2 regions of the Lentibacillus sp. genome follow, and region 1 is predicted to be linked to the other one. Evidence: riboswitches for the same ligand, from Rfam matches in the RefSeq annotation. Region 1 holds a riboswitch; the other holds the start of a gene.
What was found. Region 1 has a riboswitch for S-adenosylmethionine ahead of VK097_RS02685 (MetQ/NlpA family ABC transporter substrate-binding protein). Riboswitches for the same ligand answer to the same signal wherever they lie in the genome.

Region 1 (7,886 bases):
TGCCTGAAGAAATCGGCGATAATGCGCTGGAACAGGAAAAATATCTGCTGAAGAATGCCAAGAAAATGGTGCTGCTCGGCGCCGGCCTTGCTGCACAAAAATATCAGCAGAAGCTGGAACATGAGCAGGAAATTCTGGTTAACCTGGCTGACATGGTCAACGAGATTTACAATATGGAATCAGCCATTCTGCGTACTGAAAAAGCAATCAACAAAGATGGCGAAGATAAACACAAACAGAAGCTTCTTTACACACAAGTATATGTGCAGGAAGCCTTCAACCGAGTTGAAGCAGACGCAAAAGAATCACTGATTGCTGTTGAGGAAGGCGACAACCTGAGAATGATGCTGTCATCCCTGCGTAAGCTGACGCGTCACACGCCAACAAACGTGATTGCGAAAAAACGTGAGATTGCCGCGAAGATCATTGAAGAAGAAAAATACGTTGTCTGATTGAAAACAACGGAACACTGCCCCCGGCAGAATAGGCTGCGGGGCAGTATTTGTTTATAAAAGAAAAATCCCGAAATTCATGCGGAAATGCCCGAAGTTCACAAGAGAATACCCGAAGTTCACAATTAACCTGCCTGAAGTTCACAACTAACTTGCTCGAAGTTCACAACATTAAGGCTGAAATGTTCAAAATTATATGATATTATATCGCAAAAATAATAATTCCGGTCGCCTGCCTGCATTAAATTTGCTATAATGAATTTAATCTATTATATAGCAGGGGGGAAGAAGCATATGGCATTAACATTTTACTGGTACCCGAAATGCGGCACATGTCAAAAAGCGAAAAAGTGGCTTGATGCGCATGACATCGATTATACGAGCATACATATTGTAGAAGAACCTCCGACAAAAGAACAGCTGCTGGACTTAATTTCCAAAAGTGGCATGCCACCAAAGAAGTTTTTTAATACAAGTGGAAAAAAATACCGCGAGCAAAATATGAAAGAAAAAATTAAGGATGCAAGTACTGAGGAAATGGCGGAGTGGCTGGCTTCAGATGGCATGCTGATCAAACGGCCGATCGTTATGGATGGAGAGAAAGTGACGTTGGGATTTAAAGAAGATACATTCACTGAAACCTGGCTTTAAGGGGTTGTTCAAAAAGTCCGGTAACAATGACACATCGAATTTTTCGTTGGTTTGTTTTTCGCGGCTCATGTATTTAAACGCATACATTCCGCTCCTTGGAAAAGAAGAACACTTTTCCTGTGTGCGAGGCAGCTCAGTGAAGCTTACCTTGTGCTCAAAACTGCGCTGCCTCGAACTTCTCGGTCCTTGTTATCCTCCTTTTTGAACACACATTTTTAAAATAGACAGAAATACTAGAAAAATACACGGCTGCCTAGTATAGTTAGGGTGACAGCTACAATGATTTATGGAGGGATACTGATGAACTTACCGAAAGACTTGTTTTATACAGAAGATCATGAGTGGGTGAAAAAAGAAGACGGGAAAGTTCGGATTGGCATTACTGACTTTGCTCAGGATGAGCTTGGAGACATTGTTTTTGTCGAACTGCCTGAAGAAGGTGATGAACTTGAGGCGGATGAGCCATTCGGCAGTGTTGAGTCCGTTAAGACAGTTTCAGAATTGTACGCTCCGCTCAGCGGGAAAATTGTCGAAGTTAACGAGGAGCTTGAAGACAGCCCGGAATTCGTTAATGAATCACCATATGACAAAGCTTGGATGGTAGTTGTGGAGCCGTCAAATGAGTCTGATGTCGATCAGTTATTATCTGCTGAGCAATATGAAGAAGCCGTTAACAAAGAATAATAACAATTGATGATGAAAAAGCTGACTCACTCTTTAATGAGAAAGTCGGCTTTTTTAATAGTTAATGGATTCCAATCATATAATATCTATACCCCTATCATGATGTTTCCTTAAGGAGTGCAATATGGATGACAGAGTATGCCGAAAAAGTTATCATTGTGGAAGGGTTGACCGATAAGAAGCAAATCAAAAAGGTGATTGCTGAGGATGCAGAAATCATCTGTACAAACGGAACACTTGGCGTGGAAAAGTTTGATGAGCTTCTCGAAGACTATGACCTCGACAATCGGGATGTTTATATTTTGGTTGATGAGGACAGTCCGGGCATCAGACTTCGCAATCAGCTGTCACGTGAGCTTCCGCATGCCGAGCATATTTATGTCAGCAGTGATTATCGCGAAGTGGCGACAACACCTGAAAATATATTGGCTACTGAGCTGGCAGGGAAGCGATTCGAGGTTAATCCGATTTTTCTGATTTAGGGTGATTTTTTTGCAGCAGGTAACTGATGACGTATTGCAGCAAGAACATTATTTATTATATATTTATACACCATTTTGCGGGACTTGTGCGCTTGCAAGATCCATGGCCGAAAAAATAGAATCGGTTCATCAGCAGGATATTTTTTATGAAATGAATGCGTCACTCAATCCCGAGTTTATGCAGGATTATATGATTGAAAGTGTCCCTTGCCTGCTGATCAAGGAAGACGGGGGAATTAAGGATAAAGTATATGCGTTCAAGTCGATTGCCAACATATACAACTATTTGATGGAATACAGGCCGGAGCTGTTTGCTAAAAATTAATTTTGTTGGCATCTCGAGTAAGGCATGCTTGTTTTGAAAATCGATTAAAAATGAATACGGATTTTCTCTTATCCAGAGCGGTGGAGGGGCTGGCCCTATGAAACCGCGGCAACCTCAAATTTCAGTTATTTGAAAGGTGCTAATTCTTGCGAAGCGTATGCTTTGGCAGATAAGGGAACGTGAAGATGATGTGTGCATACGTCTTTCTGTTCTCTTACAGAAAGGCGTTTTTCTTTTTTAAAAAGATTGGTGGCGTTGTATTCTGATTTTGACAAAGCAGCATTTAAAGAATTGATAACAACCAGCGGTACTGGCAAAAGTTCGTTTGTGCGCCTTTTGAACTGGAAGAACGCACTCATTCTGGAAGGCGATGAGTCCCCATACGTGAATGTAGTAGCAGCGAAAAAAGAAAATAAGGATAACGAAGCCATCAACACATTAGTGGATGTGCTGCACTCTGATGAAATTCAAAACTTTATCAAAGAAGAGTTTAATGGCGCTGTGGTACCGGTTGAGGGCAAATCGGAGTGAAGTTTCACTTAAGGGAATCTACAGCATTTGGAAGTAAATTGCTCTATGCTTAAATGCAACATAGCTTAATCGTTTCAGTTATAATATATCTCATTTTTGCCGTCCACAGGCGTTTATATGCGAATTGTCGAGGTATTGAGGATATGATATTCTTAATACTGTAATCAAACGAAAGGATGGTTCACTATTAATAGTGGAATAAGAATGCATTATACTCCAGAAATGGAAAGAGCAATGCAGCAGTCGCACAAAATGGGCTATGTCGAATATGAAAGGAATCTGGAAAACCGAATAGCCGTTGAAAAAAGGCGACAGAATGAATATGAGAAATGTAAACACATGATAGCTGAAATTGACAGTCACATTCATACTTGATAAAAAACATCCGGCACTCATAAACAGGGTGCCGGATTTTAATGTTTTATATGTTTTGGCTTTGTGGTCGCCTGTTTTACTGAGCCAGCAATGCGCCTGCTCGTATTTCGGTACTCACGCTCATAGTTCTAAGCTCCCGCCCATGTTTACATACTCCGGAACATGTTAGTGATTTTCCGTCCATATTTCTCTTTTCGGGCACAAGCTTCCCGACCTTGAACAACCTCTTGAAAAAATTTCATAAAAAACAGCAATAATAACAGGGAATGTGATGATTGAAGTCGAATATGTATATAAACGAAGTCTTCAGGGAGGTACATATTTTGAAATTATTAAGCTACAGAATTAAAGGTAGCCCAGGATCATCAAGAATGGGCTTTATGCATGGAGAAAAAATTGTCGATCTTCAGGAAGCCTGGAAAAGATTGCAGCGTGACAACAGCGATAATGATGCGGCGGATGCCGCGAACAGGCTTTTCCCCGCTGAGCCGGCGCAATTTTACTCAGCTGGTTTGTCAGTCATCGAACAAGCAAAAGAGGTACAGACCTACGCAAGAACGAATCATATGGATGATATCTGCTTCAACCGCGACGGCGTCTATCTGTCCACACCAGTTCCGTCACCATCTAAAATCATATGTGTCGGCAAAAATTATGCGGCACATGCAGCGGAGATGGACAGTGATGTACCGGACTATCCGGTAATATTTGCCAAATTTGCAAATGCGCTGATCGGCCCCGAGGATGCGATTGAAAAGCCGGTGTTCGTTAATAAGCTTGACTATGAGGCTGAGCTGACGGCAGTCATCGGGAAAGAAGCGTCACATGTGAAACGTGAGGAAGCTCTTGATTACATTGCCGGCTATACAATCGGCAATGATATTTCGGCCCGTGACCTGCAGAAGCGGACACCACAGTGGCTGCAGGGTAAGACATTGGACCGTTCAACACCTGTCGGCCCATGGGTTGTGACAGCCGATGAGGTGGGTGATGTCGGCAATTCATCGGTTTATTCTTATGTAAATGGGGAGGAGCGACAATCAGCAACGACGGAAAAACTCATCTTTGATATTCCCCATCTAATCGAATTCATTTCGTCCCTAATCACACTTAAACCCGGTGACTTGATTATGACAGGGACACCGGATGGGGTTGGTATGGGGATGGAACCGCCCCAATTTTTAAATGATAAAGACACCATAGGGGTGGAAATTGACAAAATCGGGTGGATGGAAAATCGTGTGAGTGAAGTTAAGCCCGGGTTTAGTCGGCCTTCCTTGAACTTCTGGAATCGCTGTTGACTTATCGCCCCGAGCCTTTGTTCTTCCTGGCCAGCTTTTCCCAATCTTTTATTCCAGGTGGTTGTTCCAGCCAATTGTGTTTGATCATGATATCAGTTCCACTTTTTGCAAGGCGGGTAACTTCCAGCGAAAAGTATTAACGCCTCAGTTATGTTTTCATCCATATTAAGCATCGCTAAGCTCCAGACCAAGTATGAGTAAAATGTTTACGGGAAGGGATATAGAGGATCGAATATTCTGATATCAGGAATACGCTGGCGTATTCCCGGTATCAGAGAAGCTTAATCCTTTGTTTCTATGGTTCAAACAACAAAGGAACTCTCACCTTTGACAGAATAGATTCGCCAAAAATCAAACAAAAGGTGGAGTTCCTATGTATGATCATACCAATAATACGACCAATTTAAAAGCTATAGAACAATCGCTGTTTCAGTACCTTCAGGGCTACTTTCATGAGATCCTTTTAAAGGTTTTAGAGGATATGGATGTTTGGCTGATGGAAAGCCGGATCATCAACGTTATAAGTATGAGGAAAAACAAGCGGCTTCCATGGATACCGTATTCGGCTCGGTAAGGGTGAAGAGGCGAAAGCAGGAAAAGGGTTTCGAGACGGATTGGATGCGCCCGATGGGCTCAGCCGAATCCAACATGAACTTCTTTTCCCGGCGCCTGAAGAAAATGGGTTACAGCTGGTCTGAGAATGGTCTTGAAGCTATGACCACAGCCATTATTCACCGATTTGATGGCACGCTGGGAGAGGAGCTTGATTTAACATCATCAACTGAACATCAGGACGACAGTTCTCAGGAAGAAACGGTTTCGCTTAAACGATTACTGAAACAAAAGACAAGACAGTCTGTGGGAGCTATTATGGGCAGCATGCCTGTACTGTGGGGTAAGGAGCCAGGCAGTAATACAGCACAGGCGTTGCGTGGGTTAGCTGGGTTCCAGTCCCCATAAAAGCAGGATATGAAGCTCAGGAGCCAACAAGGCGTTGTATAGGTTTAGAAAACTGTTTCATATCATGTGTTAGAGCCAAAAATAGATTTATACGGGCCGCGGGTAAGATAACAACCGTCTTTACATCAACAACCAAAAACAAAATACAAAGGTCGAGAGAAACTTCCCGCAAAAACTTGACTCACTCCCGGACCAAAAAATAGTTTTATATATAACCGATTTATGTTATTTTAGTAATCAGTCTCGATAGAAAACGGTTACATCATAAGGAGTGAGAGAATACCTTGAGGATAATTATTTGAACAGGGTTTGTCCATTAAACACTTACAAAAATCAATAAAGTTTATGCGCTAAAACATTAAATAAAATAATAACAACAACTGGGAGAGAAAACATCATGGAAATTATTAAAGGAACACTCTTACTACTTATTGTACTGGCTTTATTTACGATTTTTAACCATAAAGCACCCAGAGGGATGGAGGCAATGGGCGCATTAGCAAGTGCAGCTATTGCCACTTTTTTAGTTGAAGCCTTTCAACGTTATGTAGGTGGGGACTTATTAAATATTGAGTTTTTAGGTGAAGTAGGAGATGCGGCCGGCGGTATGGGCGGCGTTGCTGCGGCAGCTCTTGTTGCGATTGCAATGGGTGTTTCGCCCGTGTATGCTTTAATGCTTGGTGTGTCCTGTGCCGGTTTAGGACTCATACCGGGATTTATTGCAGGTTACTTAATGTCATTTATCGTCAGGAAAATTGAAACCAAAGTGCCTGATGGCCTTGATTTAATTGTTACAATTATTGTTGCAGCCCCGCTGGCCCGTATATTGGCTGTTTGTGCTGATCCACTGGTCGATCTTACACTGCTTAATATCGGTGGAATTATTACACAAACAACCGATGCAAATCCTATCGTGATGGGGATTATTTTAGGTGGTGTGATTACTGTCGTAGCTACAGCACCTTTAAGTTCCATGGCATTGACTGCCATGCTGGGATTAACGGGCACACCTATGGCAATTGGTGCGTTAGCCGTATTTGGTTCGTCCTTTCTGAACTTTGTCTTTTTCCATCGTATGAAATTCGGAAATCGAAAAACAACCATTTCAGTTGCGATTGAACCATTATCGCAAGTCGATATTATTTCTGCTAATCCGATTCCTATTTATGTCACCAATTTTCTTGGCGGTGCAACATCAGGCATTTTTATTGCATTGTCAGGAATGGTGAATGGAGCAACAGGGACGGCCACGCCAATTGCCGGATTTGCAGTCATGTATGGGTTTAATGATCCTGTCACGGTAACGATTGTTGCATGTCTATGTGCAGGCTTTAGTATTTTATGGGGATTCATTGGATCGTATATTTTTAAAAACTATAACATTCGCCAGGTTGATGAGCTCACCGAAATAAGTAAGGAAGCAACAACAGCTTAAGCAAACAATAGGCGAAAGTTAAGTTATTTTCTTCAGGGGAGGAGTTTTTACATGTTTCGATCAGTTGCGGAATTAGTGGAAACGGCAGAAAATGAAAATATCTTAATCTCAGAAGTCATGATACGACAGGAGATGGATATCAAAGAAAAAACAAGAGAAGAAATTTATGCAGATATGGAAAATAATTTAGATACAATGGAAAAAGCGGTGGAGGACAGTCTTGAAGGTGTCCAGTCTGTTACAGGGTTAACCGGCGGGGATGCTGTTCTTGTTCAAGAATATATGAAAGAGAAGACGCCGCTTTCAGGCAATTTGCTAATGGATGCGGTCAGTAAAGCAATGGGGACAAATGAAGTCAATGCTGCGATGGGCACAATTTGCGCAACCCCGACAGCAGGAAGCGCTGGTTGCGTGCCAGGTACATTGTTTGCTGTTAAGAATCAGTTGAATCCGACACGTGATCAGATGATCCGTTATTTATTTACAGCGGGGGCATTCGGATTTGTTGTGGCGAACAATTCATTTATTTCCGGTGCAGCAGGCGGCTGTCAGGCGGAAGTAGGCTCTGCTGGGGCCATGGCATCTGCAGCTATTGTGGAAATGGCAGGAGGGACGCCGCAGCAATCAGCAGAAGCTTTTGCAATGACACTGAAAAACATGCTTGGACTCGTGTGTGATCCAGTTGCAGGG
Region 2 (7,886 bases), on a different contig from region 1:
CGGATCGACCGTTACCCACTCCGGCATTGGCAGGTACTTTTTCAGGTACTCCATAATCTTTTTGTTAGGCAGTGCCAGTTTACCGATAGAAATTGATTCCTGTTTCAGAATGACATCGCCGTTGTCCTGGACAACTGGTTCCAGATGTACGGACACCGGAACAGTTGATGAAAAAACAGGAAGTTCCCCGATCAATTCCACATCCTTATCAAGTGAAATACTGTACTGATGGTCACTATCGTCCAGCAGTGTTTCAATATAAGCATTTACCAGCTCATTGACATTTTGCTTCGAGGTCCGCACCGTAAACTCCGAGCTTCGTTGCGTGTTGTCTTCTGACGGTGTCGGTGTCTCTGTTTCAGATACTGGCCAGAAAATAAGCGCCAGGATGCAGAGGAGTACCAGCACGTTAAAACCAAGGAGCCAGAAGAAAATGCATTTCCATGTGTTTCTTTTCTTTTTATGTTTCGGCACAGTGTCCGCCCCCCTATTGTTCTGTTACATATTTCAATACACGTCTGGCAAAAAGTTGGTACCCCTGATGGCTCGGATGAAAATTATCCTCCGCAAACAATTCTTTATCCCCGCTTTTGAATAAGTCCGCGATCGGTATGAATGTCGCATGATCATATTGCTCTGTTATGCGCCGGCTGGTTTTATTCCAGTCCTCGACAATCATGCTCAGTTCTTTTATATTCGGAAAGTAATGCATGAAAGGATTATATATACCGATTAAATAAATCTCAGCGTTATCATTCAAAGTGTTTATTTTATCAAGAATTTCCTGTAAGTTATCTTCGTATGCTTCTTTTGCCGGTGTGAAATCATTAATCTTCAAATCGGTGAAATTTTCTTTAACGACCTGCATAATATCATTAGCCCCGATAGTAATCAGGACGATATCAGCTTCTTCAACGGACTGAGTTACCTTTGGTTTCTCAAGCCGTTTTAGAAGCTGATCCGATCGATTTCCGCGTTTGCCGTAATTATCAAATGTCACCAGCTGATTGTTTCGATTAATTGTATTGTCCAAAATACCGACATAACCGCCATCCACAACATTATCACCGACACCTTGGGTCAATGAATCACCAAGAGCCGTAACGTTTGCTTCCCGATTGGAAAAAAAGTTAATGGTACGTTGGACGGCTTCACTGAATATGTCCTGCAGATTTGTCATCGGCTTTCCGGTTGTTTCCGCAGACGTCTGATTATCGTCCTGGGATGTTTTTTCTTCTTTGTCGGCAGTGTCTTTGGTATCTTCTTTCTGTTCCTGCTGTTCATTGTTATCAGTGGATACGTTCTTGGAATTTTCCGGCGGATCCACGACGAGAAAGAGTGTTATGCCAATAAGCAGTATGCCCAAAATAATGAGCGTGTATAGTCTTTTATTCATGATTTCACACCTATTGTAAGTTATTCTTGTGGTGCTGGCTGGGTTCATCATATATATGTAATGCTTTAATTTGCAAGTGTCAGGCTTTCCAGTACATTTAATTCACATATAATGTTCGGTAAACCACTGAAAACAGCGGCTGGCTGCTCGTAAATGTCCGATTATGTTCAACTGACATATAGTGAATACACCGCTATGTAGTTTTATTTTATTATACCATGATTACGCTTGGCTAATCCCCACTATATATCATATTTAAACTTAAAAAATTCGCCTTCAATCGAAGGCGAATTTTTAAGTTGCAGTTTTATAAACAGTTTTTAAGCCTGGACGTTCGCTGGTGCTTTTCGGACGCCGTTTTTCCGGATACTTACGGCTTCCTCGTAAGCATTTTTGTCTGAAATAACGGTTATCCCGGCAGTCTGCACGTTCTCCGGTGTCCGGACTGCAGCAGGGTTTTCCGCCCAAACAATACGGGTGTTTTTCTCGTTCAACTGTTTGGTTAAGTCTGCCGGAAGTGCCTGATCATTGGTCAGAACGGCATCAACCGTTAATGGGACGTTGTTTATTTGATCAAACGTCTTATCAGTTAAAATCGTTTTTTCTGACGGATTGATTGAAACAATTTGAAATCCGAGCTGCTGCAGCCGTTTTGCACTTTGGTAAACTGAACTGTCCGTTGAATCCAGCCCGAATACAGCAATTGTTTTTTGGCGTATGCCGCCATTCGCACGGTCAAACGGCGAAGCGAGCAGCCAGTTAATGGCATCTTCTTCGGTCGGTTCAATGGTTGGTGCTTTACCGGTTGCCTTTGCAATCGCATGATCAAGATCGGCCAGCGTGTCTTTTGTTGATTCCAGCCCGATTGACAGACGAACTAATTCTTCGGTTACACCGCTTTTTTTTAGGTCCTCGGTGCCAAGCTGCTGGTGGGTGGTGGATGCCGGGTGGATAATCAGTGATTTTGCATCCCCGACGTTGGCAACGTGTGACCAAAGATTAACGCTGTCGATTAATTTCCTGCCTGCTTCACGCCCGCCTTTAATGCCGAATGTGATGATTGATCCGTAACCGTTTTGCAAATATTTATCCGCTAAGTTGTGGGAAGGGTGTTCTTCCAGCCCCGGATAGTTAACCCATTCGACGGCGGGATGATTTTTCAGATAGTCTGCCACTACTTCAGCATTTTGATTGTGACGTTCAACGCGCAGATGGAGCGTTTCAAGGCCTTGCAGCAGCAGGAATGCATTTTGCGGGCTCAGACTGGCACCGATATCCCGCAGCAGCTGGACACGCAATTTCGTAGCAAACGCAGCTGGTCCGACATCGACATAGCGCAGGCCGTTATAGCTTTCATCTGGCTCGGTAAACCCAGGAAAGTTCCCGTTGCCCCAGTTGAAACGACCACCATCAACAACGACGCCTCCAATCGCGGTACCGTGCCCCCCGATCCACTTAGTGGCGGAATGGACAACAATGTCAGCTCCCCAGGAAAGTGGTTTTGTGCCGTATGGTGTTGCAAACGTATTGTCAATAATAAGCGGGATATCATGATCATGTGCGATCCCGGCGAGTACCTCAAGATCCAATACGTTCAAACTTGGATTGGTAATGATTTCACCAAATATTGCTTTTGTTTTATCGGTAATCGCATTTTTGATGGCATCATGGTCTGTGCCGTCGACAAGTTTTACATTAATACCATATTTAGGCAATGTGTTAGCAAATAAATTGTATGTGCCGCCGTACAGATTACTGTCAGCGATAATTTCATCACCGCTGCCGGCAAGGTTCAAAATGGACAAGGTGATAGCGGCCATTCCGGATGAAGTGGCAACGGCTGCAACACCATCTTCGAGAAGGGCCATTCGCTGTTCAAACGCATCATTGGTCGGGTTCATAATACGGGTATAGATGTTGCCTGGCTCCGCAAGTCCGAATAGATTTTGAGCGTGTTCGGTATCCCGGAACACATAGGAAGTTGTCTGATAGATTGGAACCGCCCGGGATCCGGTTGTCGGATCTGGCTCCTGACCTCCGTGAAGCAGTTGTGTTTCCTGGTTGGGAAGATGAAAATTGGTCATGAAAAATTCCTCCTTAAGTAATGGTGTATTTCTGTATTCAGTGAAGATAAGCGGTTGGAGGGATGAAACAAAAACCCCCTTCATAAGAGAAGAGGGTTGTTTATGTAACCGGTCCTCCCCTTATCTTCCAGATCCCGCCTGATCTGTAGGATTTAGCACCTTTCAAGGCAAAGTGACTTGCCTCGATGGTTGCCGGGCTTCGCAGGGCCTATCCCTCCACCGCTCTTGATAAGAGATTCAAATGTTATTAATTTAATGAACATTATATACATGGTTCAGTCTATTAGTCAAGTATTTTTTGAATTTTTAACTCTTTTAGTAAAGATTGTTGCTGCTTTTGCATAAGCCTCCTTTTTCATCGGAGTTGATATAAACTGCGACGTGCTATGAAAAGATGTGTGAGTGCAATAATACCGCTTCGGAAAAACACTTGGTGCTCGTCGTGTTGCAAGAACTTTGGTGAAGCAGCACTCCTCGTAACTCGCAGATTACTCGGTGGATGTTTCGCTCGTCGCTTTCCGCGGTCGGCTGGTGAGCCTCCTCGAACTCAGTTCTGCGGGGTCTCACCGATGCCTTTCCTCCCGCTGGAGTCTCCGTATTTTTCCTTCGCTGGTTTGGAGATATTTCGCTTCTAATCATTATGGGTTCTATTATGATGGTTGATTGGAGCGGAGGGCAGTTGTCTCCTGCGGGAAAGCGGGCGGCTAAGATCTGAGCGGGAAGCCGTCTTTGCTTCCGAGGAAGCTGAAGCGTTGCCCGCGGAAAGCAGCTGCCCGAAGCGGAAATCAACTCTGTCACTACATCGCAGTTTATAAAATTTGTAAAAAAACAATAATCTTTTTGAAAACAATCTAGCTTTTTTCCTGCCGGCGAATCGATTTTGGATGGGCAGAAGCCATGTAAATAATGAGAGCTGCCCAGATCAATGCAAAAGAAGTCAGATGTGCAGTGGAGAAAGTTTCCTTATAAACAAACACACCGAGAATCAGGATGATGGTTGGTGCAATATACTGCAAAAATCCGACCATCGATAATGGAATCTTTCTTGCACCAGTTGCGAACAGGAGAAGCGGAACAGCAGTTGCCACGCCAGCTCCAATCAATAATGGGCCTGTAGTGGAAAACATGATATCCGGTTCTATGGAACTATCCGGTATGAAAAGCAGATAAATAAGGGCAATGGGTGAAACGATCATGGTTTCGATGGTTAGTCCGAACATGGCACTGATATCGACCGTCTTTTTCAAAAGACCATAAATGGCGAAGCTGAACGCCAGCACCAGCGCTACCCATGGAAATACACCATAGCTGAAGGTGAGATTGACGACTCCGACTCCGGCCAGAATAAATGCGAACAGCTGCCGTCTTGTCAGCGATTCTTTTAACACAATCATCCCCAATAAGATACTGACAAGCGGGTTGATGTAATAGCCGAGACTTGTCTGGATGACATGATCATTATTGACGGCCCAGATAAAGGTGAGCCAGTTCAAACTGATAACAAAAGAGGCAAGCGTAATGCCAATCAATTGTTTCTTATTTTTTATGATTGTTTTAAATTCCTGGACGAACGGTTTCCATTTCCGCACAGCGAAAACGATGACAAGCATAAAAATAAATGACCAGAGAATGCGGTGAGCTAATATTTCATCAGGGGATGTGTCATTGAGCAGTTTCCAGTAAATTGGCAAAAACCCCCATAAAAAATAGGCGCTGACGGCATATAGAATACCTGCTTTATTTTCCTGGTTCATGGTGTGCCTCCTTTATGTAATGGTGCTGAATTATGTAAATAATCCAAGTTTAGATCCTATTCTATAAAAAAGCAATCAGCCTGCACTGCTCTTTTAGAGGAAACGCTTTCAAAATTGTTCAGAATGCAATAAAATAATAGTATAGCAGTTTTATCCTGCCTTTACAGACAGTCAGCTGTCCCGCAATAAAATGATAAAGACAGTAAAATTCTTAATGGCGCGAGAAGTTGCCTGTACAGGTCCGATTGCGTTCAACTATCATTCAGCGTGAAAAAGCGCTGCGCTGGATGAAATTTCAATTTATAGGGGGATTATCAATGACGAAAAATCATAAATACTTCGAAACATCCGCTATTCATGACGGTTATGATCCGTCCGATGTGCTGGGGAGTCTTACCACACCGCTGTTCCAGACATCCACGTTTACATTCAGAACCGCGGAGGAAGGGGAGCGCCGTTTTGCCGGTGAGGAAGATGGCTATATGTATTCAAGGCTTGGCAATCCGACCGTCAAAGTTCTCGAGGAAAAAATGGCTGCCCTGGAAAAGGGAGAGCGAGGATTGGCATTTGCGTCAGGGATGGCCGCAGTTTCGGCGGTTCTGGTTGCACTGACGAAAGCAAACGATCATATTCTATGTTCGGCGGGTTTATACGGCTGTACATTTGGTTTAATAAGTATGATGAAAGAAAAATATAACATTGAACACGATTTTTCAATGATGGAAACAAAGGATGAGGTGCGGGCATTAATCCGGCCGGAAACGGCTTGCATTTATGTTGAGACACCGATTAATCCGACAATGAAACTGATTGATCTGGAAATGGTTGCAGAGGTGGCACATGAACATGGCATACCGGTTGTGGTCGATAACACATTCGCCTCACCGTATTTGCAGCGCCCGCTTGAACTTGGCTGTGATGTCGTTATTCACAGTGCGACCAAATACATTGGCGGACATGGTGATGTCATAGCCGGGGTCGCTGTCGGGAAGAAGGATTTCCTGGATAACGTGCAGATGACGACACAGAAAGATATGGGTGGCATCATGTCACCGCTTGATGCGTGGCTCCTGATCAGAGGCCTGAAAACTCTCCCGATCCGGGTTGACCGGCACTCTGACAATGCAGAAAAGATCTATGCAAAGTTGAACAGCCATCCAAAAGTGAGCCGTGTTCTATATCCGGATGACAGTGACCATCCTGATTACCGCATTCGGCAAAACCAAATGAAACGCGGCGGCGGTCTCATTTCCTTTGAGATAAACGGCACAAAAAAGGATGCGCAGAACATGCTGAATAATCTCGGCTTTATCAAAATTGCCGTCAGTCTGGGGGATGCCGAGACGTTGATTCAGCATCCGGCAACGATGACCCACTCGGTCGTTCCGGAAGCATCCAGGCAGGAAATGGGAATAACCGACCAGCTTATCCGGTTATCGGTCGGGCTTGAAGAATGGGAAGACGTCTGGGAAGACTTGGAGCAGGCGCTGGATCGGCTATAATTATGGCCGTTTATCCCAAGGCTCGAGTGTCCCGACAACCGTCTCGTCTTTATCCGATTTGATTGCTTGAATGACGCCATCTGAAATTTCTTCGTGTGTGAGCCATCTTGAGTGGTTACTTTCCACAATAAATCCCAGATAGACACGCCTGTACAGACATTTTTTCGGTACAGGCGTGTTTTCTTTAATCCAAAAACGTGCACTGCTCTGAACATGAAACAAATGCCATGAATTATTTGCATGATAATCCTGTATGACGTTCAAAATATCGGATAGTGCATTTGGTGCTGTCGAGTGAATCCAACTGACAACGATATCCGGGACCCCATCGGCTGCTAAAACGCTAGTCAGTTGTTGTTTCAGCTGTTCGCTGTCTCGATAATCAACTGATATACCATAACTGTTTTCCGGATGCTTGCTTTCAATCCGGACATTTTCCAATTTTCGTCTGTCACGCCCGATGATATAGACCGTATAATCCATTTCATTGAACCAGCGGGAAACACCTTTCAGCATGCCGGATCCCCCAATGATCAGTGCCCGTTTAGCTGACACGTAAAGCCCTCCTTTTGTTATAACCCGGAGTAAATGCTCTGATCTCAATTTTTTCAAAGCGATTTAACAACAGATTAACGCATGAAGGAAAATTATGCTATGATAAGGTGAAATGACTCGTTTTCGCAAAGAGAGGTTTTACGTGTGGGACTTTGGTCAATCCTTTTGGAAGTCGTCATTGGTTTAAACATTGCGCTGGCCTTAGCCATCATTTTTCTGGAGCGGAAAGATGCAACGGCAACGTGGGCCTGGCTGATGGTCCTGCTTTTTATCCCTATAGCCGGCTTCCTTTTGTATTTGATTTTTGGGAGACGGATCAGCGGACAGCGTATTTTTACTTGGGACACTAAAGTGAAATTAGGGGTGAAGTTCGCTGTACAGGAACAACTGCGTGCGCTGAAAAAAGGTAATTTTCATTACAAAAATCCGAAACTGGCCGAGTATAAAGAACTGTACTACTTGCATCTGAGCAATGATGATGCGATTTTGACACAAGATAACAGTGTGGACATCTATACAGACGGCAAGGAAAAGTTTGACGCACTCATTCAGGATATGGAGCAGGCGACAGATCATATTCATTTGTTATACTATA

Region 2: it holds a riboswitch for S-adenosylmethionine, as region 1 does, so the genes downstream of both, VK097_RS00030 (PLP-dependent aspartate aminotransferase family protein) here and VK097_RS02685 (MetQ/NlpA family ABC transporter substrate-binding protein) in region 1, are expected to answer to the same signal.

Annotation. Positions count from the first base shown of each region.
Region 1 is NZ_DATGTT010000013.1:73,800-81,685, forward strand. It holds gene VK097_RS02660 (acyl-CoA dehydrogenase FadE) at 1-452, shown strand, start outside; gene VK097_RS02665 (arsenate reductase family protein) at 747-1,103, shown strand; gene gcvH (glycine cleavage system protein GcvH) at 1,404-1,787, shown strand; gene VK097_RS02675 (toprim domain-containing protein) at 1,916-2,269, shown strand; gene VK097_RS02680 (thioredoxin family protein) at 2,280-2,594, shown strand; SAM riboswitch class I at 2,660-2,770, shown strand; gene VK097_RS02685 (MetQ/NlpA family ABC transporter substrate-binding protein) at 2,850-3,125, shown strand; gene VK097_RS15520 (YuzK family famiily protein) at 3,378-3,500, shown strand; gene VK097_RS02690 (fumarylacetoacetate hydrolase family protein) at 3,872-4,801, shown strand; gene VK097_RS02695 (UPF0236 family transposase-like protein) at 5,291-5,761, shown strand; gene VK097_RS02700 (PTS sugar transporter subunit IIC) at 6,159-7,196, shown strand; gene sdaAA (L-serine ammonia-lyase, iron-sulfur-dependent, subunit alpha) at 7,248-7,886, shown strand, end outside.
Region 2 is NZ_DATGTT010000001.1:1,537-9,422, reverse strand. It holds gene VK097_RS00040 (YpmS family protein) at 1-474, opposite strand, end outside; gene VK097_RS00035 (SGNH/GDSL hydrolase family protein) at 488-1,396, opposite strand; gene VK097_RS00030 (PLP-dependent aspartate aminotransferase family protein) at 1,717-3,480, opposite strand; SAM riboswitch class I at 3,598-3,715, opposite strand; gene rarD (EamA family transporter RarD) at 4,332-5,234, opposite strand; gene megL (methionine gamma-lyase) at 5,552-6,736, shown strand; gene VK097_RS00015 (short-chain dehydrogenase) at 6,737-7,291, opposite strand; gene cls (cardiolipin synthase) at 7,436-7,886, shown strand, end outside.